One region of the Pseudomonas sp. LBUM1641 genome, then DNA from elsewhere that is predicted to be linked to it. Evidence: predicted binding sites of a transcription regulator. Region 1 holds the regulator's gene; each other region holds the start of a gene.

What was found. The regulator FliA, encoded in region 1, starts transcription of late flagellar genes. The targets are predictions, from matches to a motif close to CTAAAGTTTNNNNNNNNNNNGCCGNTAA.
Region 2: the regulator FliA is predicted to act here: its motif matches at 3,200-3,227, upstream of motA (flagellar motor stator protein MotA).
Region 3: the regulator FliA is predicted to act here: its motif matches at 4,427-4,454, upstream of ACA046_RS15725 (methyl-accepting chemotaxis protein).
Region 4: the regulator FliA is predicted to act here: its motif matches at 3,490-3,517, upstream of ACA046_RS21070 (methyl-accepting chemotaxis protein).

Annotation. Positions count from the first base shown of each region.
Region 1 is NZ_CP166815.1:5,223,990-5,231,945, forward strand. Features, by position in the region: gene ACA046_RS23885 (protein-glutamate methylesterase/protein-glutamine glutaminase) at 1-1,048, opposite strand, end outside; gene ACA046_RS23890 (chemotaxis protein CheA) at 1,098-3,320, opposite strand; gene ACA046_RS23895 (protein phosphatase CheZ) at 3,332-4,120, opposite strand; gene ACA046_RS23900 (chemotaxis response regulator CheY) at 4,139-4,513, opposite strand; gene fliA (RNA polymerase sigma factor FliA) at 4,684-5,424, opposite strand; gene fleN (flagellar synthesis regulator FleN) at 5,421-6,254, opposite strand; gene flhF (flagellar biosynthesis GTPase FlhF) at 6,375-7,691, opposite strand; gene flhA (flagellar biosynthesis protein FlhA) at 7,703-7,956, opposite strand, start outside.
Region 2 is NZ_CP166815.1:613,891-621,846, forward strand. Features, by position in the region: gene asd (archaetidylserine decarboxylase) at 1-702, opposite strand, end outside; gene ACA046_RS02740 (rhodanese-like domain-containing protein) at 719-1,534, opposite strand; gene ACA046_RS02745 (HDOD domain-containing protein) at 1,593-3,128, opposite strand; gene motA (flagellar motor stator protein MotA) at 3,295-4,146, shown strand; gene motB (flagellar motor protein MotB) at 4,150-5,172, shown strand; gene rsgA (small ribosomal subunit biogenesis GTPase RsgA) at 5,328-6,359, opposite strand; gene orn (oligoribonuclease) at 6,466-7,008, shown strand; gene ACA046_RS02770 (trimeric intracellular cation channel family protein) at 7,210-7,824, shown strand; gene queG (tRNA epoxyqueuosine(34) reductase QueG) at 7,803-7,956, opposite strand, start outside.
Region 3 is NZ_CP166815.1:3,437,881-3,445,836, forward strand. Features, by position in the region: gene ACA046_RS15710 (FAD-dependent oxidoreductase) at 1-1,339, opposite strand, end outside; gene ACA046_RS15715 (AAA family ATPase) at 1,409-1,936, opposite strand; gene pnuC (nicotinamide riboside transporter PnuC) at 1,933-2,496, opposite strand; gene ACA046_RS15725 (methyl-accepting chemotaxis protein) at 2,726-4,360, opposite strand; gene ACA046_RS15730 (undecaprenyl-diphosphate phosphatase) at 4,590-5,420, shown strand; gene ACA046_RS15735 (DUF1294 domain-containing protein) at 5,417-5,800, shown strand; gene ACA046_RS15740 (MmcQ/YjbR family DNA-binding protein) at 5,783-6,145, opposite strand; gene ACA046_RS15745 (LysR substrate-binding domain-containing protein) at 6,142-7,050, opposite strand; gene ACA046_RS15750 (AraC family transcriptional regulator) at 7,313-7,956, shown strand, end outside.
Region 4 is NZ_CP166815.1:4,549,665-4,557,620, reverse strand. Features, by position in the region: gene ACA046_RS21075 (sensor histidine kinase) at 1-1,225, shown strand, start outside; gene ACA046_RS21070 (methyl-accepting chemotaxis protein) at 1,299-3,446, opposite strand; gene ACA046_RS21065 (Na+/H+ antiporter family protein) at 3,696-5,015, shown strand; gene ctpM (methyl-accepting chemotaxis protein CtpM) at 5,086-6,765, shown strand; gene nuoN (NADH-quinone oxidoreductase subunit NuoN) at 7,005-7,956, opposite strand, start outside.

The DNA.
Region 1 (7,956 bases):
CGATGGCCATGGGCATGCCATAGATCACGCAGCTGGCTTCATCCTGGGCCCAGATCGCGCTGCCGCCCTGCTTGAGCAAACGTGCGCCTTCGCGGCCGTCGGCACCCATGCCGGTCAAGACCACCGCCAGAACTTTGTCGCCGTAGGACTTGGCTGCGGAACCGAAGGTGATATCCACACACGGCTTGTAGTTCAGGCGCTCGTCACCCGGCAGGATTTTGATCGCGCCACGGCCATCGACCATCATCTGCTTGCCGCCAGGGGCCAGCAGCGCGAGACCCGGGCGCAGGATGTCGCCATCCTCGGCTTCCTTGACGCTGATGCGGCACAGCTTGTCCAGGCGCTCGGCAAAGGCCTTGGTGAACGCGGCCGGCATGTGCTGGATCAACACGATCGGGGCCGGGAAGTTGGCCGGCAGTTGGGTCAACACCCGCTGCAAGGCAACCGGGCCGCCGGTGGAGGTACCGATGGCCACCAGCTTGTAGGCTTTGCGCTTGGGAGCAGGCGAATGCGCCGTGGGCGCAGCCGTACGCACAGGCGCTGCGGCCGGACGCGCAACCGGCGCAGGCGCCGGGCGACCAAAGGTGCTCGGGGCTGCCGGGGGCGGTGTAACAGGTGCCGGCGCCGGCGCACTGAACAGGCTGCGACGGTTACTGCGGGAGATGCTGTGCACCTTCTCGCAGAGCATCTGCTTGACCTTCTCGGGGTTGCGCGAGATGTCTTCGAAATTCTTCGGCAGGAAGTCCACCGCGCCGGCGTCCAGCGCATCCAGGGTGACCCGGGCGCCTTCGTGGGTCAGCGAGGAGAACATCAACACCGGAGTCGGGCAGCGCTGCATGATGTGCCGCACCGCCGTGATGCCGTCCATCATCGGCATCTCGTAGTCCATGGTGATCACGTCTGGCTTGAGGGCCATGGCCTGATCGATCGCCTCTTTGCCGTTGGTGGCCGTACCGACCACCTGGATATTGGAATCCGATGAAAGAATTTCCGAGACGCGGCGGCGGAAGAAACCTGAATCGTCCACCACCAGGACCTTGACTACCATAAACACTCCGTTAGGCCGGGCGAGGGACAACCGCCCTGCCCGGGCCGAATCAAATACGCCGTGCGGCGTAACGCTTGAGCATGCTCGGAACATCCAGAATCAGCGCGATCCGACCGTCACCGGTAATGGTCGCACCCGACATGCCCGGGGTTCCCTGCAGCATTTTGCCCAAAGGCTTGATGACCACTTCTTCCTGGCCCACCAGTTGATCGACGACAAAGCCGATACGCTGGGTGCCCACGGAAAGAATCACCACATGGCCTTCGCGCTGCTCTTCATGCTTGGCCGAAGCCACCAGCCAGCGCTTGAGGTAGAACAGTGGCAGCGCCTTATCGCGCACGATCACCACTTCCTGGCCGTCCACTACGTTGGTGCGCGACAGGTCGAGGTGGAAGATTTCGTTGACGTTGACCAGCGGGAAGGCGAACGCCTGGTTGCCCAACATCACCATCAGGGTTGGCATGATCGCCAGGGTCAACGGCACCTTGATGACGATCTTCGAGCCTTGGCCCTTGGTCGAGTAAATGTTGATCGAGCCGTTGAGCTGGCTGATCTTGGTCTTCACCACGTCCATGCCCACGCCACGGCCCGACACGTCGGAAATCTCGGTCTTGGTGGAGAAGCCCGGGGCGAAGATCAGGTTGTAGCACTCGGTGTCAGTGAGACGGTCGGCGGCGTCCTTGTCCATCACGCCACGCTTGACCGCGATGCCCCGCAGGATATTCGGGTCCATGCCTTTGCCGTCATCGGTGATCGACAGCAGGATATGGTCGCCTTCCTGTTCGGCCGCCAGGATCACTTTGCCCAGACGGTTCTTGCCCGAAGCTTCACGTTCTTCCGGGGACTCGATGCCGTGGTCGACAGCGTTGCGCACCAAGTGGACCAGCGGGTCGGCCAGGGCCTCGACAAGGTTTTTGTCGAGGTCGGTTTCTTCACCCACCAGTTCCAGGTTGATCTCTTTCTTGAGCTGGCGTGCCAGGTCGCGAACCAGACGCGGGAAGCGGCCGAAGACTTTCTTGATCGGCTGCATCCGGGTCTTCATGACAGCGGTTTGCAGGTCGGCGGTGACCACGTCGAGGTTCGACACGGCCTTTTGCATGGCCTCATCGCCGCTGTTCAGGCCCAGGCGCACCAGGCGGTTACGCACCAGCACCAGTTCGCCGACCATGTTCATGATGTCGTCCAGGCGCGCGGTATCAACCCGCACGGTGGTTTCGGCTTCACTGGCTGGTTGCTTGTCTGCGGCCGGAGCAGCAGCGGCACGCGCGGGCGCGGGCGCCGGTGCAGGTTTTGCAGCCACCGGTGCAGCGGCCTTGGCAGCCACCGGAGCCGGCGTTGCAACCGCAGTGGCCGCTGTAGCAGCCGGTGCAGCAGCGCCGGCCACTTCGGTGAACTTGCCCTTGCCATGCAGTTCATCCAGCAGGGCTTCGAATTCGTGATCGGAGATCAGTCCATCGGCAGCCGGTGCAGCGGCAGCAGCAGCGGCGGGTGCGGCAGGTGCAGCGACTGCTGCAGCAACTTCCGGCAGTGCATCGGCAGCAAACGAGCCTTTGCCATGCAACTGGTCCAGCAACGCTTCAAATTCGTCATCGGTGATTTCGTTGCTGGCAGGCGCCGCTGCTTCCGCTGGCGCTGGCGCTGCGGCCACCGCGTCCGGGGCAAACTGGCCCTTGCCGTGCAACTGGTCGAGCAATGACTCGAACTCGGCGTCGGTAATGTCTTCGGTGGTCGGCACCATGGCCGGCGCACTGGCCGCCGGAGCTTCGGCTTCGGCCTTGACGGCGTTCAGCGAGTCCAGCAGTTGTTCGAATTCGCTGTCGGTCACGTCGCCCGCAGGCTCGGCGACAGGCTCAGCCACCGCCTCGACCACCGGCGCATTGGCCGCAGGTTCTGCCAGGCGCGCCAGGGCGGCCAGCAGTTCCGGGGTGGCGGCCGTGATCGGTGCACGTTCGCGCACTTCACTGAACATGCCGTTGACCGCGTCCAGCGCTTCCAGGATCACGTCCATCAGTTCCGAGTCGACGTGCCGCTCACCCTTGCGCAGGATGTCGAACACGTTCTCGGCGATGTGACAGCACTCCACCAGCTCGTGGAGCTGGAGGAAGCCGGCGCCCCCTTTTACAGTGTGAAAACCGCGAAAAATTGCATTGAGCAGGTTCGCATCATCCGGTCGGCTTTCCAGCTCGACCAGTTGTTCGGACAGTTGCTCTAAAATTTCGCCGGCCTCTACAAGGAAATCCTGAAGGATTTCTTCATCGGCGCCGAAGCTCATGGGTGTGCTCCTTAGAAGCCTAAACTGGACAGCAAATCGTCTACGTCGTCTTGCCCGGATACAACGTCTTCACGTTTATCGGCATGAATCTGCGGACCTTCACCCTTGGCGAGGTGTTTTTGTGGATCTTTTTCAGAAAGGATCGCTTCGCGGTCATGTTCGATGCCGGCAAACCGGTCAACTTGACCCGCCATCAACACCAGTTTGAGCAGGTTGCTTTCCACTTCGGTGACCAGTTGGGTCACGCGCTTGATCACCTGACCGGTGAGGTCCTGGTAGTCCTGGGCCAGCAGAATGTCATTGAGGTTGCTGGAAACCGTGCGGTTTTCCTGCTCGCTGCGGGACAAAAAGCCTTCAACCCGACGCGCCAGCTCACGAAACTCTTCAGCGCCCACTTCCCGACGCATGAACCGGCCCCAGTCAGTGCTCAGGGCCTTGGCTTCACTGGCCATACCGTTGACCAGAGGCGTGGCGTTTTCCACCAGGTCCATGGTGCGGTTGGCCGCCGCCTCAGTCAGCCTGACCACATAGGACAGGCGTTCGGTGGCATCCGTGATCTGCGAGATTTCTTCGGCCTGGGGCATGTGCGGGTCAATCTGAAAATTGACAATCGCACTGTGCAACTCACGGGTGAGCTTGCCCACTTCCTGGTACAGGCCGCGGTCACGGGTCTGGTTGAGCTCATGGATTAACTGCACCGCGTCACCGAACTGGCCTTTTTCTAGGCTTTCGACGAGTTGGTGGGCATGTTTTTTCAGGGTCGACTCGAAGTCGGCCTGCGATGATTCTTTATGCTCCATAGCTCCCCCGTGGCAGCATCAATGACCGATGCGTTCGAAGATCTTTTCGATCTTCTCTTTCAAGGCCAGTGCAGTGAATGGCTTGACCACGTAGCCGTTAACCCCGGCTTGGGCGGCTTCGATGATCTGTTCACGCTTGGCTTCAGCGGTCACCATCAGCACAGGCAGGCTGCGCAGTTTTTCATCCGCGCGCACGTGGCGCAGCAGATCGATACCGGTCATGCCCGGCATGTTCCAGTCCGTTACCAGAAAGTCAATGCTCCCGCTGTTGAGGATCGGAATCGCCGTAATGCCGTCATCCGCCTCGACCGTGTTAGTGAACCCAAGGTCACGCAACAGGTTTTTTATGATCCGCCGCATCGTTGAGAAGTCATCAACGATGAGGATTTTCATGTTCTTGTCCAATTCGACCTCCAAGCAGTCTTAAACGCGCCCAGCACCTGGGCGCGCCATATCAATCAACAGGCGTTACACAAAAAGGACTACCGGGGGCGCACCACGGGCCAAGCCCGTCCGGGCGCAGCGCCCGGACGGTATCGTTCGCAGTGTCCCCACACTGCCTGTCAGCGCGCTCGCCACTCTCCCAAACGCCCCCGCAAGCGGGCCGCGCACTGGCTGTGTAACTGGCTGACTCGCGATTCGCTGACTCCCAGGACCTCACCGATTTCCTTGAGGTTCAGCTCTTCGTCGTAGTACAGCGCCAACACCAGTCGCTCACGCTCCGGCAAATTGGCAATCGCGTCCGCCAGCGCAGTCTGGAAGCGTTCATCTTCCAGATCGCGTGACGGTTCGAGATGAGCACTCGCGCCGTCCTCGTGCAGCCCTTCATGTTCGCCGTCCTGCAAAAGGTCGTCGAAACTGAACAGGCGGCTGCCCAAGGTATCGTTCAAAATCCCGTAGTAATCGTCGAGACTCAATTGGAGTTCGGCCGCAACTTCATGATCTTTAGCGTCGCGACCGGTTTTTGCTTCAATTGAGCGAATTGCGTCACTTACCATGCGCGTATTGCGGTGTACCGAACGCGGCGCCCAATCACCTTTACGCACTTCATCGAGCATGGCCCCACGGATACGAATACCCGCGTATGTCTCGAAACTTGCGCCCTTGCTCGCGTCGTATTTGGTCGACACTTCGAGCAAGCCGATCATCCCGGCCTGGATCAAGTCTTCGACCTGGACACTGGCGGGCAGGCGCGCCAGCAAGTGATAGGCAATGCGCTTGACCAGGGGCGCATAGCGCTCGATCAATTCGACTTGACTGTCACGTGCCGACTTCTTGTAAAGGTTGTAGCCGCTGGCTGTCATAGCACCGGTCCTGCGCTCGTCTGATGCACCAATCGCTCGACGAAAAACTCCAGATGCCCACGCGGGTTGGCGGGCAACGGCCAGGTATCGACCTTCTGGGCAATAGCCTTGAACGCCAATGCGCACTTCGAACGAGGGAACGCTTCATAGACCGCACGCTGCTTTTGCACGGCCTTGCGTACGCATTCGTCGTAGGGAACTGCGCCAACGTATTGTAAGGCGACATCGAGGAAGCGATCTGTGACCTTGGTCAACTTGGCGAACAGATTCCGGCCTTCCTGGGGGCTTTGGGCCATGTTGGCCAGCACGCGGAAGCGGTTCATGCCGTAGTCGCGGTTGAGCAGTTTGATCAGCGCGTAGGCGTCGGTGATCGAGGTCGGTTCGTCGCACACCACCAGCAACACTTCCTGGGCTGCGCGCACGAAGCTGACCACGGACTCGCCGATCCCGGCGGCGGTGTCGATCACCAGCACGTCGAGGTTGTCGCCAATGTCGCTGAACGCCTGAATCAGGCCGGCATGCTGCGCCGGGCTCAGGTGCACCATGCTCTGGGTGCCGGACGCGGCCGGCACGATGCGAATCCCGCCGGGGCCTTGCAACAGTACGTCGCGCAGCTCACAGCGGCCTTCGATGACATCGGCCAGGGTATGTTTGGGCGTCAGTCCCAGCAGAACGTCAACGTTCGCCAGACCCAGGTCAGCATCCAGCAGCATGACGCGACGGCCAAGCTCTGCCAGGGCCAGGGACAAATTCACTGACACGTTAGTTTTTCCGACGCCACCTTTGCCGCCGGTCACCGCGATCACCTGTACGGGATGCATGCTGCCCATTTTATTTCTTTACCTTGTCTTGCTTAGACGCAGGCTACATGACTTGGCCGCGCGAACTGCTGGCAGACCATCGATGTAGATACTTTGCACTGTCATTTGTAAATTAAAGGCCATGTTGCCTCAGCCGACACGTTTGTTCGGGCTGTGGTAGAGGTCAGCAAACATGTCAGCCATCGCTTCCTCACTGGGTTCTTCCTGCATTTGCACGCTGACAGCCCGGCTGACCAACTGATGACGGCGCGGCAGATGCAAATCATCCGGAATCCGCGGCCCGTCGGTCAGGTAAGCAACCGGTAATTCATGACTGATGGCCAGGCTCAACACTTCGCCCAGGCTCGCCGTCTCATCCAGTTTAGTCAGGATGCAGCCCGCCAGCCCACAGCGCTTGTAGCTGTGATAGGCGGCGGTCAATACCTGCTTCTGGCTGGTGGTAGCAAGTACCAAGTAGTTTCTGGATTTGATCCCGCGCCCGGCCAGGCTTTCCAGCTGCATGCGCAGGGCCGGGTCGCTGGCTTGCAGGCCGGCGGTGTCGATCAGCACCACGCGCTTGCGCAGCAGTGGATCGAGGGCGTTGGCCAGGGACTGGCCCGGGTCGACGTGGGTCACCGGCACATTGAGAATGCGGCCCAGGGTCTTGAGCTGTTCCTGGGCGCCAATGCGGTAGCTGTCCATGCTCACCAGCGCGATGTTCTGTGCGCCGTACTTGAGCACGTAACGTGCGGCCAGCTTGGCCAGGGTGGTGGTCTTGCCCATGCCGGCAGGGCCGACCATGGCAATCACGCCGCCTTCTTCCAGGGGTTCGATTTCCGGGGTGACGATCATCCGCGCCAGGTGGGCCAGGAGCATGCGCCAGGCCTGGCGAGGTTCTTCAATTTGCGTGGTCAGCTGTAGCAGGTCGCGGGACAACGGGCCGGACAGACCGATGCGTTGCAGGCGACGCCACAGGTTGGCCTGTTGCGGCTGGCTGCCCTGCAACTGGTTCCAGGCCAGCGAGCCCAATTGCACTTCCAGCAGTTCACGCAGGCCGTTGAGTTCGAAACGCATCGAGTCGAACACTCGCTGGTCTACCGCTGCCGCCGGGGCGGGCGCAGCAGGACGCGGCGGCTCAACAAAAGTCGGTTCTACCAGAGGCTCGGACGCCGTCAGCGGCAACCCGGCAAACAGCTGGCGATTGGTGGAGGCGTCGCTGTCGCCACGCATGCTCAATTCAGCCTGGGCCGAGACAATGCGCGAAGCGGTCTTGCGCAGCTCGTCTTCCAGTTCCATGTTCGGCACACGCGGCGCCAGGGCCGAGGGTTTGTAATCGAGGGCAGCCGTCAGCTCGACACCGCCGGCAATACGACGGTTACCGATAATCGCAGCGTCGGCGCCCAGCTCATCACGTACCAGTTTCATGGCCTGACGCATATCGGCGGCGAAAAAACGCTTCACTTGCATATCCCACTACCTCAGCCGTTGGGCCCTACTGTCGCGACGATAGTCACTTGCTTATTGTCAGGAATTTCCTGGTAAGCCAATACATGCAAATTCGGTATAGCCAGGCGTCCAAACCGCGACAACATCGCCCGGACGGGGCCAGCCACCAGCAGGATCACCGGATGGCCTTCCATTTCCTGGCGCTGCGCGGCCTCAATCAACGAACGCTGCAGTTTCTCAGCCATGCTTGGCTCCAGCAACACGCCTTCATCAGCGCCCTGCCCAG
Region 2 (7,956 bases), 2.5 Mb from region 1:
GCGGGCAGCTTCGTCGTAGCGGAAGGTTTTCAGTTCGCGCTTCGGCGGCGTTACCAGGCCGGCCCATACGGTTTCAATCGACGCCACGATCATTGCACCCACCAGCACCACGGCCATCGGGCCACGTTCGGTGTCGAAAATGCAGGCAACACGCTCGTTACGTGCAAACAGTTCCGGCACGTTTTCGGCGGTGGTCTGGTTTACCGAGAAGATGCGGCCAGGGATGTAGACCATTTCCCGCAGGGTGCCGGCCAATGGCATGTGCACCCGGTGGTAGTCCTTCGGCGACAGGTAGACCGTGGCGAAATCACCGCCCATGAATGGCGCAGCCACCGCCGAATCACCACCGAGCAATTCCAGCACGCTGAAGCTGTGGCCCTTGGCCTGGAACACCCGACCATGTTCAATCGGGCCCAACTGGCTGACGGCGCCATCGGCCGGGCTCAATACCGCGCCTGGGGTTTGATCCAGCGGGCGTGCGCCGTCTTTCAGGGCGCGGGTGAAGAAGGCGTTGAAGTGCTCGTAAGCGGTCACGTCTTCAACCAGGGCCTGGGACATGTCCACTTGATAGCGCTTGGCGAACCAGGTGGTGAACGCATTCTTGAACCAGCGCACGCGGCATTCGGCAATGCAGCCGGCCAGACGCGACAGCAGGTGGTGGGGCAGCAAGTACTGGCTGAGGATGAACAACTGCTTTTTCATTAACTGTCCTTAAACCTTAAATCTCAACGGGGGTGTCGGGGTGGTTGCCCCATTCGCCCCAGGAGCCGGCATAACCTTTGACTCGCGGATAACCGAGCGCCTTGGCCACCAGGTAGGTGAAGCCAGAACGGTGGTGAGTCTGGCAGTGGGTGATGATTTCTTTGCCCTTGGTCAGCCCGAGGTCTTCGAGGATCTGCGGCATGTCGCGGCGAATCCGCAGTTGGCGGGCCTTGTCCATGCCGGCGGTCCATTCGAAGTTCACCGCGCCCGGGATGTGTCCACCCTTGGCCGCGAGGACTTTCTCCCCGGAGTATTCCAGCGGGCCGCGAGCATCCCAGATGCCCAGGTCGGCAGCGCCGAGGCGGCTTTGCAGGTACTCGCGGGTGGCGGTGGGTTCTTCATGCAACGTCAGGCTGACCGGGCCGCCGGCGCTGGCCGGTACGTCGGTGGACACGGGGTGTTTTTCTTCCAGCCACGCCAGCAGGCCGCCGTCGAGGTAGTGGTATTTCTTGTGGCCGATGACGTCGAGCATCCAGATGAATCGCCCGGCCCAGCCGCCGCCTTCGTCGTCGTACACCACGTAGGTGGCATCCGGGGTGTGGCCCAGTTCGCCGAACAGCTTTTCCAGATCAGCCTTGCCCGGCAGCAGGCCCGGCGCTGGCGCCTGTCCCAGTTGGGTGCGCTTGGGGTCGACAAAGCGTGCGCCGGGGATATGCCCTTCGGCGTAACGCGCGGCGCTGGTGAGGTCCACCAGAATCAGGTGTTCGGCATCAAGGCGACCGAGCAGGTCACTGGCCTCGATAACCAGCGGCAAGCCAGAGAAGTCAGGCATGTGAGGTCTCCTGGGCATAAAAGTTGGGCGCTAAAGGACGGCGATTGTAGCGCAAGCTTCAGGCGCTGCGGTTGGTAAAGCTGTGCAGGGCCTTTTCGATGCATTGGGCGGTTTTGCCGAAGGCCTGCACAGTGGTTTCCGAGAACGGCCCGCCGCCCTGGTCGGCCACCATCAGCATCACCACCCGGCCATTGCAACTTACGGAGCGCAGCAGCAGATGTTCGCCCTTGAACAGGCGGTGCAGTTGCGCAGGCAGGAGTGCCGAGAACTGGGCGTGATTGTCGGGGTTGAGGCGCACCTGGGCGGACTTGGCCAGCAGGCGTTGCAGCAGGGTACTTTGTGTCGCGTCGAGGCTCAGGTGGTCGGCGTCCTTGGGCAGGCCGTCGACTTGATGCACCCGCAAGGCGCTCAGGGTTTTGTCCGCCATCAGCAACATCACCCGTTGCATGCCGCAGGCCACGAGGGCTTCCTTGGCGCAGGTGGTCAGGTGCATGGCGTTGGCAAAGCGGCTCGGCTCTACCAGCAATTCGGTGCAGCGCTTGCGCCAGATCGCCAGGGATTCGGCGGTGGGCGGCGGTGCCGGCAGCAACCCGTGGTGAACACGCTGCACATCCCAGGGCCAGATCAACGACAGCGCCGGGTGCCACAGGTCGCGCATAAGGGTGTTGCGGGCACTGATCGCTGCGTGTTGGTGAGACTGTTGTTGCACCTCGGCCAGCGGTTGTTGCAGGTAAAGCGCGGTCAGGTATTGCCAGCGTTGGGTGTGCGGGCAGGTCCACGACTCCTGCGCCGCCAGCGCCAGGCCGTTGGCCAACAGCACGGTATTCGCCGGCTGATTCAGCCAGCGGCGCAGGTTCGGGTCGGCATCCAGCAACTGCTGTTGGCGCAACGGCTCGTCTTCGCGGGCGATGCGCAGCGCCTTGGCCAGCAAACGCTGTTCCGTCAGCAGCAACGTATAACCCTGGGACACCCAGATCGGCAGGCGCCAGGCCTCGGTCAATCCCAGGCACAGGTCCAGCAGGCGTACGCCGAATAATTCCTGTTCGACTGTGCGGGCCGATTCGCCCTTGTGAATCACCCGCAGCTCCCATTCTTCCAACAGCTTGGGGTACGCAATCGCCATCGGCCACAGCGGCGAAAGAAACAGCAGGCTGCCCCAATGGATGTCCTGCCACAACCGGGCCAGGCGGCTGGCGAACAGCCCGCTGGCTTGTTGCGAGGCGTGCTGGCTGATCATCTGCAACTGGCGCAGGGCCACGGGGATTTCATTCAGTGGCACTGAAGGCAGGCGCGACAGCAGTTCCTCGGTGCGTTTGAGGCCGAGGCGATTGATCGCCACTTCGAGGTTTTCCGCCGGTTCCGCCAGGCTGCCGTGGGACTGGTTATTCGCCTCGCGCATCACGCTGAGCACCAGTGCCGGGCTGTTCTGCATCAGCTCCGCAATATCGCGCAACGAATTGCGGTTGTCGCTGATGGCCTTGCAGACCCGGTCGTGGCTCGCCTGCGGAACAGGCAAGAGCACATCGTCCAGACGCTTTATCCATGCGGCCAGCGTCGTGGGTTTTTGAGGTGGGACTGTCGTTTCATTTGCCATGATTGGGGCGCGATCATCACTTGCGGTCAACACGCCCGGGACGGGCCGAACTGGTTTTTCGCCATAACGAGCTATAGTCTGGCGCAGATTTGCCGATAAGTAGAACAAGAGTTTTCAACTCTTGCGAATATGACCCTGAACCCGACGGCGCAAGTACTCATCCCCTATGGCTAAAATTATCGGCATCATCGTCGTCATCGCGAGCGTGCTCGGCGGATACGTCCTTTCCCACGGCAAGATTGCGGCGCTGATCCAGCCCTTCGAAGTGCTGATTATCGGCGGTGCGGCGTTCGGTGCATTCCTGCAAGCCAACCCTGGCTACATGACCATGCACGTGATCAAGAAGTCGCTGGGCATGTTCAGCTCGCGCTTCTCCCACACCTTCTACCTGGAAGTGCTGGGGCTGATCTACGAGATCCTCAACAAGAGCCGCCGCGAAGGCATGATGGCCATCGAAGGCGACATCGAGGACGCTTCGGCGAGCCCGATTTTCGCCAAGTACCCGGCGGTGCTCAAAGACGAGCGCATGACCGCCTACATCTGCGATTACCTGCGCATCATGTCGTCCGGCAACATGGCGCCCCATGAGCTGGAAGGCCTGTTCGACATGGAACTGTTCAGCCTCAAGGAAGAGCTGGAACACCCTTCCCACGCCGTGACCGGCATCGCCGACGGCATGCCCGGTTTCGGTATTGTTGCGGCGGTTCTCGGGATCGTGGTGACCATGGCCTCCCTCGGCGAAGGCGATCAGGCCGCCATCGGCATGCACGTGGGTGCGGCACTTGTGGGTACCTTCTTCGGTATTCTCGCGGCTTATGGATTCTTCGGCCCGCTGGCCACTTCTCTGGCCCACGATGCCAAGGAAGAAGTGAATCTGTACGAAGCGATAAAGGCGTGCCTGGTGGCTTCGGCTTCCGGCATGCCGCCTTCGCTGGCGGTGGAGTTCGGGCGCAAGGTCCTGTATCCGAAGCACCGTCCAAGCTTCGCTGAGCTGGAACAAGCGGTTCGCGGTCGCTAAGCCATGGAAAACAACCAGCCGATCATCATCAAGCGCGTCAAGCGCTTCGCTGCGGGGCACCATGGCGGCGCCTGGAAAATCGCCTTCGCCGACTTTGCGACGGCGATGATGGCGTTCTTTCTGGTGCTGTGGCTGATGTCCACTGCCACGCCGGAACAGAAGATCGCCATCGCCGGTTACTTCAAGGACCCCATCGGTTTCTCCGAGAGCGGCACGCCTTTTGTGATCGACCTCGGTGGTTCGCCGCAACTGGCGCCCGAGCGCACCATCAATCCTGAAATCAAGACTGACTCGCCCCAGGAAAAAATTCCGATCGAGCGCGATACCGTCGAGGCCATGGCTGATCAGGTTGAGCAGGAACGCCTCGAGCTGTTGCTGCAAGAGCTGCAAACCAAGGTTGAGGAAAACCCGCAACTGCTGAAGTTCAAGGACCAGATTTCCTTCGAAATCACGCCAGATGGCTTGCGCATCCAGATCACGGACGCCGCCAACCGGCCGATGTTCGACTCTGGCAGCGCGCGGTTGAAGCCGTACTTTGAAGACATCCTGCTGGCCATGGCCGACACCATCAAGGCCGTGCCGAACAAGATCAGTATCAGTGGCCACACCGACGCCAAGCCATATGCAGGGCAGGGCGACTTCGGTAACTGGGAGCTCTCGGCCAACCGGGCCAATGCCGCGCGTCGTGCACTGGTCGCCGGCAGCTATCCGGACCCGCAAGTGGCACGGGTGGTGGGGTTTGCTTCCTCGCAGCTGTTTGATCCCAAGGATCCGTTCAACCCGATCAACCGACGCATCGATATCGTCGTGCTGACCAAAAAGGCCCAGCGGGCGATTGAAGGTGAACCGCCTGCGACGGCACCGGTACCGACCCAGGGTGAAGGCGCGCCGGGCGAAGTGCCGGCAGACCCGAACGCACTGCCGCCCGACCAGGAGCCGTTGCCGGCCCATGAGCTGCGGCAGAAGCTGAACCTGTTTGATGACGGTGGAATGAAAGACCCGACTCAGCCAGCCACTGGCTCGTAAGCCGGACACAAAAAGGCCGCGATGATCGCGGCCTTTTTGTATCTGCTACATCCTGTAGGAGCGAGCTTGCTCGCGATGGACGTTAACGATGACGCGTGCTCTCTGAATGCACGCGGCGCCCTCACGCTTTTCGCGAGCAAGCTCGCTCCTACCTGTTAATAGCTGGTCTCGGGCAAGCTGGCGATGATCGAGCGATAGCTGTTCATTCGCTGCTGCTGCACGCGGCCGTCTTCCAGGGCCTTGAGCAGGGCGCAACCCGGCTCGCGGTCATGTTTGCAGTCGCGGAAGCGGCAGGTGCCGATCAAGTCGTTGAACTCGATAAAGCCCGCCTCAACATCGGCACGGCTCACATGGCCCAGGCCGAATTCACGAATGCCCGGGGAGTCGATCAGTTCACCGCCGCCCGGGAAGTGGAACAGCCGTGCAGTGGTGGTGGTGTGGGTGCCCTGGCCGGACAGCTCCGACAATGGACCCACACGGGTTTCGACTTCCGGCAACAGGCTGTTGACCAGGGACGACTTGCCCACACCCGACTGGCCGACGAACACGCTGATGCGTCCATCCAGTTCAGTCTGCAATTGTTCCATGCCATTGCCGTGATGCGCCGAGACTTCCAGCACCGGGTAGCCGAGGGTGCGGTACACCGCCAGCAGCGCGTTGAGCGCCGGGGCGTTCTGCTCGTCGATCAGGTCGAATTTGTTCAGCAGCAACAGCGGGCGAATGCCGGCGTGTTCGGCGGCTACCAGGTAGCGGTCGATCAGGTTGGCATGGGGCTCGGGCAGTGGCGCGAAGACGATGACGATCATGTCGACGTTGGCCGCCACCGGTTTGAGCTGGCCACGGCTGTCGGGGCGACGCAGTTCAGTGGTTCGCGGCAACTGGGCGACGATGACGCCGATGCCCTGGTTGCCGGCACGCCATACCACCCGGTCGCCGGTCACCAGCGCAGGCAGGTTCGCGCGCAAGTGGCAACGGAATACCTGGCCGGCGTGGTCGCCTTCTGTGGCCTCGACTTCGACCTGCACACCGAAGTGCGCGATCACCAGCCCCGTTTGCTCGGGGCCCAGGTCGCCGCCCTCAAGCGCTTCCACGGCGGAGGACTCACGTTTGGCGGCGCGGGCAGCGCGTTCGCCCTGAATCTTTTCGATGCGCCAGTTTTGGCGACGGTTGAGCTGGCGTTTGGCCATTGGTGTTCCGTGTCGATAATGCAAAGGTTAGGTAAAACGGTCGCGAGTCTAGCACGCCCTGCCTGCTAAACTGCGCAGCTACGCCAAGGTGCCAAGGAACCACGACATGCAAAACCCACAGAACCTGATTTGGATCGATCTGGAAATGACCGGTCTGAACCCTGACACCGACGTCATCATCGAGATGGCGACCATTGTCACCGACAGCAACCTCAACACCTTGGCCGAAGGTCCGGTGATTGCCATTCACCACAGCGACGCCGTGCTGGCGACCATGGATGAGTGGAATACCCGCACCCACGGTAACTCGGGCCTGACCCAGCGCGTGCGTGACAGCCGCGTCAGCATGGCCGAGGCTGAAGCGGAAACTATCGCCTTCCTGGAAAAGTGGGTGCCCAAGGGCAAGTCGCCGATCTGCGGCAACAGCATCTGCCAGGATCGCCGCTTTCTTTATACCCACATGAAAGCGCTGGAAAGCTACTTCCACTACCGCAACCTGGACGTGTCGACCTTGAAGGAACTGGCAGCGCGCTGGGCGCCGGAAGTCAAAGACAGCTTCCATAAAGGCAGCACCCACCTGGCGTTGGACGATATTCGCGAGTCGATTGCCGAGCTGCAGCATTACCGCAAGCATTTCATCAAGTTCTAAAGCGGTAATACCTGAGCCCAGCGGGCTTTTGTGGCGAGGGGCTTGTCTGTGGCGAGGGGGCTTGTCCCCCGTTGGGCTGCGAAGCGGCCCTAAAATCTGACATCCCGATCTACCTGAAAACTCTATTGCCTTTAAAAGGGGCTGCTTCGCACCCCAACGGGGGACAAGCCCCCTCGCCACAACTTTGCAAGGATCGCCACCATGCTGCTGATGCTCTACCTCGTCGCCATTACCGCCGAAGCCATGACCGGCGCCTTGTCCGCCGGGCGGCGGGGCATGGATTGGTTCGGTGTGGTGCTGATCGCCTGCGTGACGGCACTGGGCGGCGGTTCGGTGCGTGACGTGTTGCTCGGCCATTACCCGCTGACCTGGGTCAAGCACCCGGAATACCTGGTGCTGACCTCCATCGCGGCTCTGGTGACAATCTTCATCGCCCCACTGATGCGCCACCTGCGCTCGCTGTTCCTCGCGCTGGACGCCGTCGGTCTCGTGGCCTTTACCCTGATCGGTTGCATGACCGCCCTGGAAATGGGCCACGGCATGCTGGTGGCGTCGGTCAGCGGTGTGATCACCGGGGTATTCGGCGGCATCCTGCGGGACATCTTCTGCAACGACATCCCGCTGATCTTCCGCCGCGAGCTGTACGCCAGCGTGTCGTTCCTGGCCGCCTGGTTCTACATGCTGTGCATCTATCTGGAACTGCCCAGCGAGCAATCGATCCTGCTGACGCTGTTCAGCGGCTTTCTATTGCGTCTGTTGGCGATCCGCTTCCATTGGGAAATGCCCAAGTTCGTCTACAACGACGACGTACACTGACGTTCGGCGTGCTGGTTCAGCGCCCATTCCACATGTTCGCGCACCAGTTCCGACGGGTATTCCCTTCGCGCCTTCAACGCTTCCAGCACCGGAATGCTTGACGGCGCATTGCCCAGGCCCACCGCCAGGTTA
Region 3 (7,956 bases), 1.8 Mb from region 1:
TCCAGTGGCGGGGATGGCCCAGCAGCTCGAAGGTCTTGCTGAAGTGATAGGTCCAGAAGAACGGCACATCGGCAAACGCCTGCTCGGCTCCCAGCATGTTGCGCGCCGCCAGCACCCCGAGTTGCTGCGCCACGCGCCAGTGTTCGATTCGCGCCGGGTGGTCGTTCCATGGGAAGGTCACCATGTCACCGGCCGCCCATAAACCTGGCGCGACGCGCAAACTCGCGTCTGCTTTCAACGATTGGTCATCGGCGGTTTCCAGTCCGTGTACGAACCCGGTGGCGGGTGTTACGCCGACGCCCATCAGTACGAGGTCTGCGGCCAGTCTGTGGCCGTTTTTCAGCACCACTGTCGTCACGTCCCCGTGTCCTTCCAGACGCTCGGGCTCGCTGGCGCTGTGGAATATCACGCCGTTGGCTTCATGCAACTGGCGCAGTGAGGCGCCAATGCGCTTGCCCAGTTGCGCTGCGAGCGGAATCTCGTGACGGCCCACCACCTGGACCGTCAAGCCGCGTTTGCGTAACGCTGAAGCGGCCTCCAGGCCAATAAAGCTGTCGCCGATGATCACCGCGCATTTGCCCGGTTGCGCAGCCTCAACGATGCGCGCCGCGTCATCCCGCGAGCGCAGCACAAAGACGTTATTCAGTACGGCTCCTGGGATATCCAGTGGTTTGGCCTGGCCACCGGTGGCCAGCAGCGCCGCGTCATAGTCGAAGCGGCGACCGTCTACGAGTTGGAGGCATTTGGCGTGAGGGTCAAGGTTTTGGACTTCGCCGTGGATCTGGATGTCGGGGTAGCTGGCTTCATCCAGCAACGGTGGGGTTTCGTCGGGCGGCATCTCGCCTGCGATGACGAATTTGCTCAAGGCGGTGCGGTCGTAGGCAGGATTTTGCTCCTGATCGATCCACAGCAGGCGGCCGCTGAAGCCCTCGCGGCGCAGGGTGGCGACGGCCGCCGAACCGGCTGCGCCGGCGCCAATCACGATAAAGCAGCGGGAATCATTGGCTTGTGGGGCGGATGAAGAGGGCAGCGCTTTGTCGCCCACACTGACCACGCCATCGTGAATCTCCACCGGGTACTGCGTGAGCTGCACCAATGCGGGCGGCTCGCAGACCTGGCCGTCATCTACCCGGAAAGCCGCCTTGTGCCACGGGCAAATGATCCTCCCGTCACAGATTACGCCTTGCTCCAAAGGCGCCCCGGCGTGGGGACACTCCGCCTGATAGGCCCGCACCTGACTACCCGAACGCACCAGCAGGAGCTTGTGGGCGGCGGTTTCAACACGAACGCCACGGTCTTCGGGCAAGTTGATCAAGCGGGCAACAATGCGCATGTTCATAGGCCAATCTCCTTTCAAGGATTGACCTGTGCCCTGGGTGGAGAACTGCGTTGACCCGATAACCGGTCTTCAGCGCTGTGGGAGCAAGTGCTCAACCGCTGAAAATGCTTGTTGCCTGCGCGCTTGCCAATTGCCCCGGATCACCTGCAGTGGCAGGTGCTGTTGCTCCAGCCAATCGAGGCTGGCCTGAAAGAATGCGAAGCGGTCGGCAAACTCCGGCTGGCAGCGCTGGCCGTCGGCAGTCCATTCCACGTCTTCCGGCGACAGCAGCAGGTGCAAGTCGTAGTGGCGGGCCAGCAGTTCGCTGTCGAGCCAGGTCGGGCAGTCGCCAAACAGGGTCTGGCTCCACAGCTTATTGGTCAGCAGGTTGGTATCCAGGATCAGCAAGTCTGGCTGCCGGGCGCGGGCGGCGTCTTCCCAGGCCAGTTGGCCACGGGCGATGTCGGGGATATCGGCGAGGGTGGTATCGCGCTGGTGGTGGTCGATGAAATGGCGCACGTATTCGCCCACCATCACACCGCCAAAATGCGCCTGCAATTGCGCGGCCAGCCAGCTTTTACCGCTGGATTCCGGGCCGGCCAATACCACGACTTTCATGCGTGCAACGCCGGGTCGGCGCGCCATTCGCGCCAGCCTTGCACGGCGATCACGGTGAACAAGGCATAGAGTGCGGCGGTGAGGTACAGACCTTTGTAGAAGAACAGGCCGACGAAGATCACATCCACGATGATCCACAACGGCCAGCACTGCACGCGTTTTTGCGCCATCCACATCTGCGCCACCAGGCTGAAGCCAGTCAGGGCCGCGTCCAGCCAGGGTTGTGCGGCGTCGGTCCAATGGGCCATGGCGGCCCCCAGCAACAGGCTACCCAGGGCGCCCACGGCCAGCCCTTGCAGGATCGGTTGCAGCCCCAGGCTGGTGACCTGGCGGCCTTGCCTGACCTCGCCGGCGCGGGTCCACTGCCACCAGCCGTAGAGTTGCAGGCCGGCGTAGATGACTTGCAGGAGCATGTCGGAGTAGAGCTTCACATCGAAGAAGATCCAGGTGTACAGCAGCACCATCACCAGGCCGATGGGCCAGCACCACGGGTTCTGTTTAACCGTCAACCAGACAGCGATCACCCCCAGGGCGGCGGCAAACAGTTCAAGCCCGGACATGGTGGTTCCTTGGGGGAGTCGAAGAGGGCGGTGATTGTAACCAGAGTGGTGGGCGCGGGGTAGAGCTCCCCTGTGGCGAGGGGGCTTGTCCCCCGTTGGGCTGCGCAGCAGCCCTGATAAGGTAAACGCGTTTTTTCAGGAAAACCGAGTGGCAGGATTTGGGGCCGCTTCGCAGCCCAACGGGGGACAAGCCCCCTCGCCACAGAAGCCCCTTCAGCAGAGATCTGGGTTAGACCTTGAACTGGCGTAGCAGTCCGTCGAGTTGTTCGCTCAGGCCTTTCAAGTGTGCACTCGCGACGCTGGACTGCTGCGCCGCCAGTGCCGTGCTGTGGGACAAGCCGGCTGCCTGGGTGACGTTCTGGTTGATGTCTTCCACCACATGCGCCTGCTGCAACGTGGCGCTGGCAATCGAAGCGTTCAAACCATTGAGATTACGCAAAGCCTGGCCGATGGCGGTGAGGCTCGCGCCGGCCTGACCCGCTTGTTCGATGGTCAGTTGCGACGCCTGGTGGCTGTCGCTGATGACCTTGACCGCCGCTTCCGAATGGCCTTGCAGGCGCTCGATCATCGCCTGGATTTCAGCCGTGGATTTTTGCGTGCGCTGGGCCAGCAGCCGTACTTCGTCGGCCACTACCGCGAAACCACGGCCTTGCTCCCCGGCGCGGGCTGCTTCGATGGCGGCGTTGAGGGCCAGCAGGTTGGTCTGGTCGGCGATGGAGCGGATCACTTCCAGTACCCCGCCAATCTGCGTGCTTTCAGTCGACAGCGTACGAATCACCTCCACCGCCTGGCTGATGGTGCTGGAGAGCTGGTCGATCCGTTGCAGGCTGCCGTCGATGTTGAGTTGGCCCTGTTCGGCCTGTACTTGGGCATCGCGCATTTCGCTGGCAGCGTGCTCGGCATTCTTGGCCACGTCCTGTACGCCATAGGTGACTTCGTTGATCGCGGTTGCGACCAATTCCATCTGCTGTGATTGCTGCTGGCTGCGGTCATGGGCGTCACTGGCGTTGCTGCCCAGTTCGCTGGATGACTGGCCCAACGCATTGGCGCAGGTCTGCAACTGCCCGACCACCTGCCGCAACTTGGCGGTAAAACTGTTGAAGTGCCGGGACAGTTGAGTGACCTCGTCCTGGCCGTGGGTGTCGAGGGTGCGGGTCAGGTCGCTTTCGCCACTGGCGATATTGGCCATGGCGTTCACTGCTTGCTGCAATGGGCGCACGATGCTGCGGGCAATCAACACCACCAGCAGGGCCATGATCACGGCAATCACCAGGCCGACCATTGAGGCTTTCCACACCTGGCCGCGGAATTCGGCTTGCACGTCATCGACATACACGCCGGAGCCGATGATCCAGCCCCAGGGTTCGAACAGCTGTATATAGGAGGTCTTGGCCACCGGCGCATCGGCCCCGGGCTTGGGCCAACGGTAGTTCACCATCCCGGCGCCCTTGGCCTTGGCCAGGATCACGAACTCGTTGAACACCGCAAAGCCGTCCGGGTCGCGGATCGCCGACAGGTTCTGGCCGTCGAGCTTGGGGTTGGCCGCGTGCATGATCATCACGGGCGTGAGGTCATTGATCCAGAAGTAATCATCCTTCCCATACCGCAGCCCGCGCACTGCGCTCAAGGCTTGCTTCTGCGCCGCTTCACGGGTCAGGACGCCGCTGGTTTCGAGGCTGTGATAATAAGTCAGGATCCCGCTGGCGGTTTGCACCACACGCTGGGTCTGCTCGCTCTTGGCCTGGTAAAGGTCGCCATGAATCTGCTTGAGCATAAGCAGGCCGAGGGTTAGCAGCATCAGCACGGCGACAATCAGGATCAGCCAGAGACGCCGGCTGATGGACATACTGCGCAAACTGTTCATGGTCCTGTCACTCCGTGTTCTTATAATTTTGGGCGCTGCTTCGACATTTCCGGCTTGTCTGATAGGCTTTCGGCCCAGAATCAAAAAACCTGAGTCCTGCCTGATTTTTCACGGAATTTTCGCAGTTCGGCCTTGATTATTTGCACTGTGCTTGCAGCGCATTCTTCGTTAGTGAACGTCTAAAAAATATGAACGAGGCATGCCGTGGGCATGACCTTTGGGGGAATCGATGGATCTTTGGACCGCCGTACAGGCACTGATACTCGGCGTTGTAGAAGGGTTGACGGAGTTTTTGCCGATCTCCAGTACCGGGCACCAGATTATCGTCGCCGACCTGATCAACTTCGGTGGCGAGCGCTTTGAAGCGTTCAACATCATCATCCAGCTCGGCGCGATCCTGGCGGTGGTGTGGGAGTTTCGACGCAAGATCCTGGATGTGGTGATCGGCTTGCCGACCCAGCGCAATGCCCAGCGTTTTACCATCAACCTGATCATCGCCGTATTGCCGGCGGTGGTGTTGGGGGTGATTTTCGCCGACCTGATCAAGCACTACCTGTTCAACCCGATCACCGTTGCGGCGGCATTGGTAGTGGGCGGCATCATCATGTTGTGGGCCGAGCGTCGCCAACATGAAGTGCACGCCGAAACCGTCGACGACATCACCTGGAAGGACGCCATCAAAGTCGGCTTCGCCCAGTGCCTGGCGATGATCCCGGGTACCTCGCGCTCCGGTGCCACCATCATTGGCGGCCTGTTGTTCGGCCTGTCACGCAAGACCGCCACCGAGTTCTCGTTCTTCCTGGCGATGCCGACCATGGTCGGCGCGGCGGTGTATTCGGGCTACAAGTACCGTCACCTGTTCCAGCCGGATGACCTGCCGGTGTTTGCCATCGGGTTCGTCACCTCGTTCATCTTTGCGATGATCGCGGTCAAGGCGCTGCTCAAGTTCATCGCCAGCCACAGCTACGCGGCGTTTGCCTGGTACCGGATCGCCTTCGGCCTGGTGATCCTGGCCACTTGGCAGTTCGGCTGGATCGACTGGTCAGCCGTCAAGCCATGAACATCCAGCATCCGCGCTTGAAGGCGCTGGTGTTTGTACTGTTGTGCGCCGCGCCGCTGTTTGGTTCGGCGTTGCTGGGGTTCCGCGGGGTTTCGCTGATCCCGCTGGTGGCCTATGGCGGGGTCAGTGTGGTGGCGTTCTTGTTGTACTGGAGCGACAAGCACAAGGCCCGTGAAAACAGTTGGCGCACCCCGGAAAATGTCCTGCACGCGCTGGAGCTGGCAGGTGGTTGGCCGGGGGCGTTGATTGCCCAGCAGGTGTTCCGCCACAAGACGCGCAAGGTGTCTTATCAGGTGGGCTTCTGGTTGATCGTGTTGCTGCACCAGGTGTTCTGGATTGACCAGTTGTTCCTCGGCGGCACGCTACTCTCGATTTTCTAGCAACAAGCCGACCTGCGTGCGCTTGGGCAGCTTGCTCACCACCAATTGGTGGGAACGCTGCAACAGGCCACGCAGTTCTTCAGCGCCCAGCGGGTAGGGCGTTTCCATGATGATCCACTGCGCCCGTGCCAGGTACGGCGCCGGATGGATGCCCGGGCGGTCCACATGCCCGAGGAACAACTCCTTGTCGACCTTGAACGCCAGCGAGTCACCCCGCAGATTCTGCAGGGCAAACATCTTGTTGCCGGCAATCGAAAACACCCGCACGCCGCCCCATTTGTAGTCTTCCCGCGCACCGGGCAGGCCCAGGCAAAACGTGGCGACTTGTTCTTCGGTCATTCTCATAGCAAACGGTCTCCACACCCTTTGAAGGCGTTATCCAGGTGGTCGATCCAGGCGCGCACGGCCGGTAATACGCCGCGCCGATGTGGGTAAACCGCCTGCAACCAGCCGCCGGGCAATGACCATTCGGGCAGCAGTTGCACCAACTGGCCGCTGGCCAATTCCTCCTCGCAATACATCATCGGCAGCACTGTGAACCCCAGGCCGGCGAGGGCGCAGGCCTTGCGTACCAGGAAATCGTCGATGCCCAAACGGGCTTCCATGACCAGGTCGTGGCTGTTGCCTTCCGGGCTCAGCATGCGGAAGTGCACCATGCGGTCTGCTTCCAAGGCGCCCAGCACCGGCAATTGTTTGAGGTCTTCCAAGCTGTTGATCTGCCGCTCACGCACAAAGCCGGGGCTGGCGACAATCGCCGTCTGGGCCTGGCGCAGGCGTTTGGTCACCAGCAACGGGTCTTCATCCCCCAGTTCCCGCACGCGCAAGGCCACATCAATGCCTTCGGCCACCAGGTCGACGCGGCGGTTGACCAGGGTCATGTCCAACTGCACCAGCGGGTTGGCGGTGAGAAACTCCGCCACCACGGTCTGCAGGAATTGGTGAGCCAGGCCCACCGGGCTGCTGACCCGCAGCCGGCCACGGGGCTCGCTGGACATGCTGGCCACCGCCTCGTCGGCCATTTCTGCTTCCAGCAGCATCGCCTGGCAGTGGCGCAGGTAGCGTTCACCCACGGCAGTCAGGGTCAGTTGGCGGGTGGTGCGTTGCAGCAAACGGGCGCCGAGGCGTTCTTCCAGTTCGGCAATGCGCCGCGACAGCCGCGACTTGGGGATTCCCAGCAGCCGGCCGGCGGCGGCGAAACCGCCGGCTTCCACTACTTTGGCGAAATAGTAGAGGTCATTCAGATCTTGCATGGTGGGCCTATTGTCCTGTGTATGGGACGAACTATCCGCGTCCCGCGCAGGCAAATCCACCCTAAAATGTAGGAGCGAGCTTGCTCGCAAAAAAAACCGGTACGGCGCGTGCATTCAGGATGCCCGCGTTATCGTTGACGTTTTTCGCGAGCAAGCTCGCTCCTACAGGGGGGAAGCAGGGCTTCTCGATGAGCGGGTAGTGTTGGCTGGCCAGTGAGGTGCCGGCGGGTTACCTTTTGGTTTTTCCGGCCAGTGCATTCCAATGAGCCTTGAGCATCCGCGTACCCGCCGAATCATCGAGCTGATGGGACAGTTGGCGCCCGTTGAGGGCTACAACCTGACGCCCCTGGATGACGTGCGTTTCCTGCGTTCCAACCGGCCGCTGACGCGAATTCCGGTGCTTTACGACCCGGGTATTGTGATCGTGTGCCAGGGCCGCAAGCGCGGTTACCTGGGTGAAGACATTTATGTCTACGACGCCCAGCACTACCTGGTGGTGTCGGTGCCGGTGCCGTTCACCATGGAAACCGAGGCCAGTGAAGCAGAGCCGATGCTCGCGGTGTATTTGCGCCTGGATTTCAACCTGGCCGCCGAACTGATGCTGGAACTCGATGCGTTGGCTCCGCAGCCCGAAGCGAGGCCCAAGGGCATGTACTCCTCGCCAATGGACGACAAGCTCAGTGAGTCGTTGCTGCGATTTCTGGAAGTGATGAGCGTGCCGGTGGAGGCGCAGGTGCTTGGGCCGACCCTTATGCGGGAAATCTACTACCGCATCATCACCGGGGAGCAGGGCGGTTCGATGCGCGCGGCGCTGAATCGCCAGGGCCAGTTTGGCAAGGTGGCCCGGGCGATTCGCAAGATTCACGCTTGTTATGCTCAACGCCTGGACGTGGAGGAGCTGGCCAA
Region 4 (7,956 bases), 670 kb from region 1:
CGAAATGGGCCTGCAACGCTACCTGGAATCGGGCTTGCGCAACGACAGCGAAAACCTGCTGGTGGCGTTGGTGCGCGGGCCTATGGGCGTGCAACTGGATGAACAGCGGTTGTCTCCCGCCTATCAACGGCCGTTTTCCGGGCACTATTTCCGTATCGATTTTGCCGACACCCATTGGCGTTCCCGCTCGTTATGGGACCAGGAACTGCCACAACTGCCCCAAGCCGGGCTCAAGGGCAACCTGCAATTGGGGCCGGAAGGCCAGCAGTTGCTGGTACTGCGTTCGGACTACAAGCGTTTTGGCCAATCGATTTCCATCAGCGTGGCCCAGGACTACACCCCGGTCAGAGAAAGCTTTCGCCTGATGCGCCAGATCGGCCTGGTGCTGGGGTTGGCGGCGCTGTTGCTGATCCTGCTCCTGCAACGGGTCACCGTGCGCCGCGCCTTGCGCCCGCTGGAGACCGCGCGCAACCAGATCGCGCAACTGCAGCAAGGTCAGCGCTCGCAACTGGACACCCAGGTGCCGGTAGAGCTGGAACCGCTGGTGGCGCAGATCAACCACTTGCTGGCCCACACCGAAGACAGCCTCAAACGTTCGCGCAATGCCCTGGGCAATCTTGGCCATGCGTTGAAAACCCCGTTGGCGGTGTTGCTGAGCGTGGCATCCAGTGAGCAGCTCAAGGACCATCCGCAACTGAGCAAGCTGCTGCGCGAACAGCTGGAGCAGGTGCAACAACGGCTTAATCGCGAACTCAATCGTGCGCGCCTGGCCGGCGAGACGCTGCCCGGTGCCCTGTTTGACTGCGATGGCGAATTGCCGGGCTTGCTGGCAACCCTGAACATGATCCATGGCGAACACCTGGATTTGAGTTACCGCGTACCGCCTGGTTTGCAGTTGCCGTGGGACCGCGAAGACTTGCTGGAGTTGTTGGGCAACCTGCTGGACAACGCCTGTAAATGGGCGGACGCGGAGATTGTGTTGAGCATCAGCGAAACCCCGGAAGGCTTTCGGCTGGTGGTGGAAGATGACGGGCCGGGGATTCCCGAGAGCCAGCGCGACCAGGTGTTCAGCCGAGGCACGCGGCTGGATGAGCAGATTGACGGCCACGGCCTTGGGCTGGGGATCGTGCGGGATATTGTTGAGGTATGGGGCGGGGTGCTTCTGTTGCAGGAGAGCGAGCTGGGCGGGTTAAAGGTAGTTATCGACCTGCCACGCCGCCATTGAAAACCAACGCAGCCTCGCCAAGGCTCGACAGCTGCGGATACTCGGGCTTATTGCCGGAGTATCCCGCACCTCATCAAACCCTGAACTGATCCATCAGGCCCTGCTGCTGATTCGCCAAGCTGTTCAAAGCCTGGCTGACCCGCGCCGATTCATTCGCCTGCTCGGACAACGACTCCGTCACATCGCGAATTGTCGCCACGTTGTTGTTGATCTCCTCGGCCACCGCGCTTTGCTCTTCGGCGGCGCTGGCGATTTGCAGGTTCATGTCGCTGATCACCGTCACCGCATCGCCGATCTGGCGCAAGGCGGTCACGGCCTGGCCCACTTGTTCGACGCTGCCCTGGGCCTGGCGATGGCTGTTGCTCATGGAACCGACCACTTCCTGGGTACCGCTTTGCAGTTGCTCGATCACCAGGCGGGTTTCTTCAACCGACTCCTGGGTACGCCGCGCCAGATTGCGCACTTCGTCGGCGACCACCGCAAAACCACGACCGGCTTCACCCGCACGGGCAGCTTCGATGGCGGCGTTCAGCGCCAGCAGGTTGGTCTGCTCGGCAATCGCACGAATCACTTCCAGTACCGAACCGATCTTCTCGCTGTTGGCGGCCAGGCCTTCCACCTGGGTCATCGCGGTGCTCATGTCTGCGGCCAAATGGCCGATGCTGGTGGTGGTGCGGTCGATCACGGTCAAACCTTCACGCGTGGCCTGATCCGCATCGCGGGCGGCCTGGGCGGCTTGTGCTGCACTGCGGGCAACGTCCTGGGCGGTGGCGCTCATCTCGTGGGAGGCGGTGGCCACCTGGTCGACCTGGCGGTATTGCTGTTCCATGCCGGCGCTGGTTTCAGTGGCGATGGCGGCCGACTGGTCAGCGGTGCCACGGGCGTCCTGCACCGAGCGTTTGACCTGGGCAATGATCGGCTGCAGCTTGTCGAGGAAGCGGTTGAACCAGCCGGCCAACTCGCCGAGTTCGTCGTGCTTGTCGTAGGCCAGCCGCCGGGTCAGGTCGCCCTCGCCACTGGCAATGTCTTCCAGCATGCGCGCCACGCCGAGGATCGGCCGCGTCACGCTGCGGGCCATCAGCCACACCAGCAACAGGCCGACTATGGCGGCCAGCAGGCCCAGGCCCAGTTCCAGAAGGGTGCCTTTGGCGTTGTCGGCATCCAGTTTGGACTTCAGGGCTTCAGCCGGGGCGATCAGGACTTTTTCCGGTACATCCAGCAGAACGCCCCACGGCTTGCCATCGGGGATCGGCTGGAACGGCGCGAGCACCTTGAGTTGATGGTCGGTGCGCACGCTGCGAGTCTGGGTGCTGGTGGAAAGTGAACTGATCAACTGCGCGCCGTTGGCCGTGTCGACGGCGTCCAGGCGCTGGGCGAGTTTGCCGGCGTCCGGGCTGTAGCCAGCCAGCAGGCCCACCGGGCTGATGATGCTGACGCTGGTCTGGCCGTCATAGAGTTTCTGGCTCGCGCCCTGGCTGACCGCTTGCAGACTGTTGAGGTTGATGTCCACCGACAGCGAGGCGATGACTTTGCCGTTGACCATCAGCGGGAAAACGATGCTGGTCATCAGCACCTTTTGCCCGTCGATCACATAGAAATAGGGTTCGATCACGCACGGCTTGAGTGTGGTGCGCGGGCAGGTGAACCAAGCGTTGGCTTTTTCGCCGCTGGGTCCGACGCTGGTGTCGGACATGTCGCTTTCGGGCAGCGACATTGACGTCAGCTTGCCCGCAGTCGGCTGCGACCAGTACAGCGCAAAACGGCCTTTGTCGTTGCTGCCCAGCTCTTGCTGGTTGGCGAACAGCTCGTCCTTGCCATCCAGTGCGTTGGCCTCGAACACCAAGGACAAGCCCAGTAGTTCCGGATTGGCTTGCAGCGCGGCCTTGACCTGGCGCGTCAGGTCTTCGCGCAGGTCGAAGGCATCCAGGAAGCGTTTCTCGGCCTGTTCGCGCAGGAACAGCACCTGGCGGGAAAAACCGTGGCCGTATTGATAGGCGTCCATGAACTGCTGGCGAATGCCCAATGCCTGGACTTCACCCTGGGCTTCAATGCGTGCCTGGGCGGCTTCGTCGAGCATTTCCATGCTGGAAGCCTTCACCAGGTCGGAGCTCTGCGCCATGCGGTACAGCGAGAGACCTACCAGCAAGGTCACGATGCCCAGCAGGCAAAGTCCGGCCAGCAGGGTGATTTTCCATTGAATGGACAGCTGTCTGAGCGACATGGAGCCTTCCTTAACCTTTCGATACGACAGAGACGATCTGCCTGTATCGGCCGCCCAGGATTTTTCTTTATTCAAACGATCAATTTAAACTCGTTTGCGACGCCGTTCTTTGACATGCCCGCCGACCTGCTGCAAAGTGCGCGCCCTCTAATAAAACTCCTTTAAAACCTGGTTTGCGGCAGCCGTTCCCGACAGCAGCCCGGGCAGGTGTGTGCTTTTTTTAGTTTTTTCTGTCTTGAGGTAACGATGATTAATGCAGTAATCGCCGCGGTCGGCACGATGCTGGTGCTCAGCCTGTCCCGCGTGCATGTGGTGATCGCGATCATTGTCGGCGCCCTGGTGGGTGGACTGACCGGCGGCCTGGGCATCGACGCAACGCTCAAGGCGTTCAACAGCGGGCTGGGTGGCGGTGCGACGGTAGCGTTGTCCTACGCGTTGCTCGGCGCTTTCGCCGTGGCGATTGCCAAATCCGGGCTGGCCCATGCGTTGGCCGATAAAGCCCTGCTGCTGGTGGATCGCCAGGAAGCCACGGGCGGCAGTCACGTCAAATGGCTGTTGATCGGCTTGCTCTGGGTAGTCGCGATTGCCTCGCAAAACATCCTGCCGATCCACATCGCGTTTATCCCGCTGCTGGTACCACCGCTTTTATACGTGCTGACGAAGTTGCAACTGGATCGCCGCCTCATCGCCTGTGTCATGACCTTCGGCCTGATCACGCCCTACATGTTTCTGCCGGTGGGCTTCGGCAATATCTTCCTGAATCAGATCCTGCTGGCCAACGTGGCCAAGAGCGGCGTCGACATCAGCCACGTCAACGTCACCCACGCCATGGGCCTCCCGGCGCTGGGCATGGTGGTCGGCCTGCTGGTGGCGGTGTTTATCAGCTACCGCAAGAAGCGCGTGTACGACCTGGAGAAAATCGAGCGCGTCGAGCAGGTGGCGGTGCAGTACAACCCGCTGACCCTGCTGGTGGCCGGCCTGGCGATTGCGGCGGCGTTCATTATCCAGCTGTGGCTGGACTCGATGATCATCGGCGCCCTGGCCGGGTTCCTGATCTTTTCGGTGTCGGGCATCGTGCGCTGGCGCGACACCGATGACCTGTTCACCGAAGGCATGAAGATGATGGCGATGATCGGCTTCATCATGATCGCCTCGTCGGGCTTTGCCGAAGTGCTCAAGGCCACCGGCGAAGTGCAGACACTGGTGCAAGCGTCGGCGGCGTTTATCGGCCATAGCCGCGGTGTGGGCGCGCTGCTGATGCTGCTGGTGGGATTGTTGGTGACCATGGGCATCGGCTCGTCGTTTTCCACGGTGCCGATCCTCGCCGCGATCTTTGTGCCGCTGTGCGTGCAGCTGGGCTTCAGCCCGCTGGCCATCGTGTGCATCGTTGGTACCGCCGGTGCGCTGGGCGATGCTGGCTCGCCGGCGTCGGACTCGACCCTGGGCCCGACTTCGGGTTTGAACATCGATGGCCAGCATCACCATATCTGGGACACCGTGGTACCAACCTTCCTGCACTACAACCTTCCGCTGCTGGCGTTTGGCTGGTTTGCGGCAATGACGCTCTGACGGGATTGTCCTACAGATTTATTGTAACTGGCCGTTAACCTCTCAAGTTGTCCCTTAAGAGAGAAGAGCCATGCGTCTGAGTCTAAAGGCCAAAGTACTGTCCCTTGCTGTTCTGCCCGTACTGTTGTTTGCCGTGATCATCAGCCTGACCACGGTCTGGATCCTTCGAGAGCAGGCCCGTAACGAGGTTGAAGAAACCCGTCAGAACCTGCTCGACGCCGCCAAGACCACCTTGCGCGGTTACGTCGAGGTGGCCATGACCACCATCAAGCCGCTGTACGACGCTGCCGCCCAGGGCGACACGGCGGCGCGGGCGCAGGTGGTCAAGCTGCTGTCCAACACCAGCTACGGCAAGGACGGTTATTTCTTCGGCTACGACTCCGAGACCATTCGCCTGTTCAAGGGCAACAGCCCGGACGGCGTCGGTAAAAGCTTCAAGGACAACCGCGACCCGAATGGCGTCTACGTCAACCGCGACCTGGTGAAGGTCGGCAAGGACGGCACCCACTACCTGCAATACAGCTCGACACAGCCCGGCCAGACCGAGCTGGTGCCCAAGCTCGGCTATACCGAATACCTGCCCAAATGGGACATGGTGATCGGTACGTCGGTGAACCTGGACGGTATCGATGCCCAGGTCGCTGAGGTTCAGGCCAAGGTCGAGAAGCGCATGGAAGGCGTGCTGCTGAGTATCATCGGGATTGCCGTGGTGGTGCTGCTGGTGATCGCCGCCGTGGGCATGCTGGTGGCCAATACCATCCTGCGGCCGCTGCACCTGATGAAGATCAACCTCGACGACATCGCTGCCGGTGAGGGTGATCTGACCCGCCGCCTGGCCATCACCAGCCAGGACGAGCTGGGAGAGCTGGCCGGCTCGTTCAACCGCTTTGTCGACAAGATCCACGGCCTGGTGCGGCAGATTACCGAAATGACCTCCCAGCTTACCGGCCTGGTGAGTCAGGTCGCCGAGCAAGCCAATCGCTCGGAAAAAGCCATGGAGCGCCAGCGTCACGAGACGGACCAGGTGGCTACTGCGATCAACGAAATGTCTTCTGCTGCCCACGAAGTGGCGCGCAGTGCTCAAGGTGCAGCGGTGGCGGCACAGCAAACTGACGCCGAAGGCCAGGCTGCGAAAAAAGTCGTGGACGGCAGCATCGCGCAGATTCATGCGCTGGTGAACGACATCCGCAGCAGCGGCGCATCCCTGGACAGCTTGCAGCAGGACGTGTCGTCGATTGTCAGCGTGCTTGGCGTGATCCGCTCGATTGCCGAACAGACCAACTTGCTCGCCCTCAACGCCGCCATTGAAGCCGCGCGGGCAGGGGAGGCCGGTCGTGGTTTTGCCGTGGTCGCCGACGAAGTACGGGCTCTGGCCAGCCGCACCCAGCAAAGCACCCAGGAAATCCAGGGCATGATCGACCGTCTGCAAAAAGGCACCGAAGCCGCCGTGGAATCCATGCGCCGCTCCAGCGACGCCGGCGACGGCACTTCGGCCAAGGCCAATGAAGCCGGTGCGTCCCTGGACACCATGGCGCAGTTGATCGGCACCATCAACTCGATGAACGCGCAAATCGCCAGTGCGGCGGAAGAACAAACCGCCGTGGCCGAAGAGATCAACCGCAGCGTGCATCAGATCGCGGTGGCGGTGGACAGCGTGGCGGATGAAACCCAACAGGGTGCCCAGACCTCCCGCAGCCTGGCGGACCTGGGGCAGCGGTTGGGTCAGTTGGTGGGGCAGTTCAGGATCTGATTGCGGATTTACCGCCACTGCTGAAGGTGTCGTAGCAGTTGTCGAGCTCAAGCGAGGCTACGTTGGCCACGCCGTCGTTATAGAGCCAGGCACAAGATCAAATTGAGCCGACGCAGCCTCACTTGAGCTCGAGAGCTGCTACGGGAGGCAAGCTTCTTCAACCTGACAAGATTATCTTCTCCAGAAACGCAAAACGGCGCCCTAAGGCGCCGTTTTGCTTGCTGCGTTTAACTAAGCGATCAACCCGCCATCACCGCATGCTGCACCAGGGTGAGCAACGGTTGTGGGTACACGCCCAGGAAGAACGCCAGCAGGGCGATTGCCAGCAGCATTACGCCGCCCGCTTTCTGCTCCCAGTGCAACTCGGCGTCCACTCGGCGCAGGTTTGGCTCGATCAGGTACAAGGTCACCATCACGCGCAGGTAGTAGAAAACGCCGATGGCGCTGCCCAGTACCAGGGAAGCAACCAGCCACCATTCGTGAGCCTCAACACCGGTCGCCACGATGTAGAACTTGCCGATGAAGCCAGCGGTCAGCGGGATACCGGCCAGGGACAGCATCATCACGGTCAGTACGGCGGTCAGGTACGGACGGCGCCAGAACAGGCCGCGGTATTCGTACAAGGCGTCTGCGTCACGGCCTTTGTAAGGCGAGGACATCAGCGTGATCACACCGAATGCACCCAGGCTTGTGATCACGTAGGTGACCAGGTACACGCCGATGGCTTCCATCGCCAGGCCCTTGCTCGCCACCAGGGCGATCAGCAGGTAACCGAAGTGCGCGATGGACGAATAACCCAGCAGACGCTTGAGGTTGTTCTGGGTCAGCGCCAGCAGGTTACCGAACAGGATCGAGGCGATCGCGATGATGGTCAGCACGTTGCTGAGTACACCGGTGTTGGCCGCAGGGGAGATCTGGAACAGACGCACCATCACCGCAAACACGGCAACTTTCGACGCGGTGGCCAGGAACGCGGCCACCGGCGCCGGGGCGCCTTCGTACACGTCCGGGGTCCACAGGTGGAATGGCACCAGCGACAGTTTGAACGCCAGGCCGATCAGCATCATGGCCAGGCCCAACTGGGCGATTGGCGCAGGGCTGCCGGAAGCTGCCAGGGCGTGACCGATACCGCTGAAGCTCAGGCTGCCGGCTTCTGCGTAGAGCAGGGCCATACCGAACAACAGGAACGCG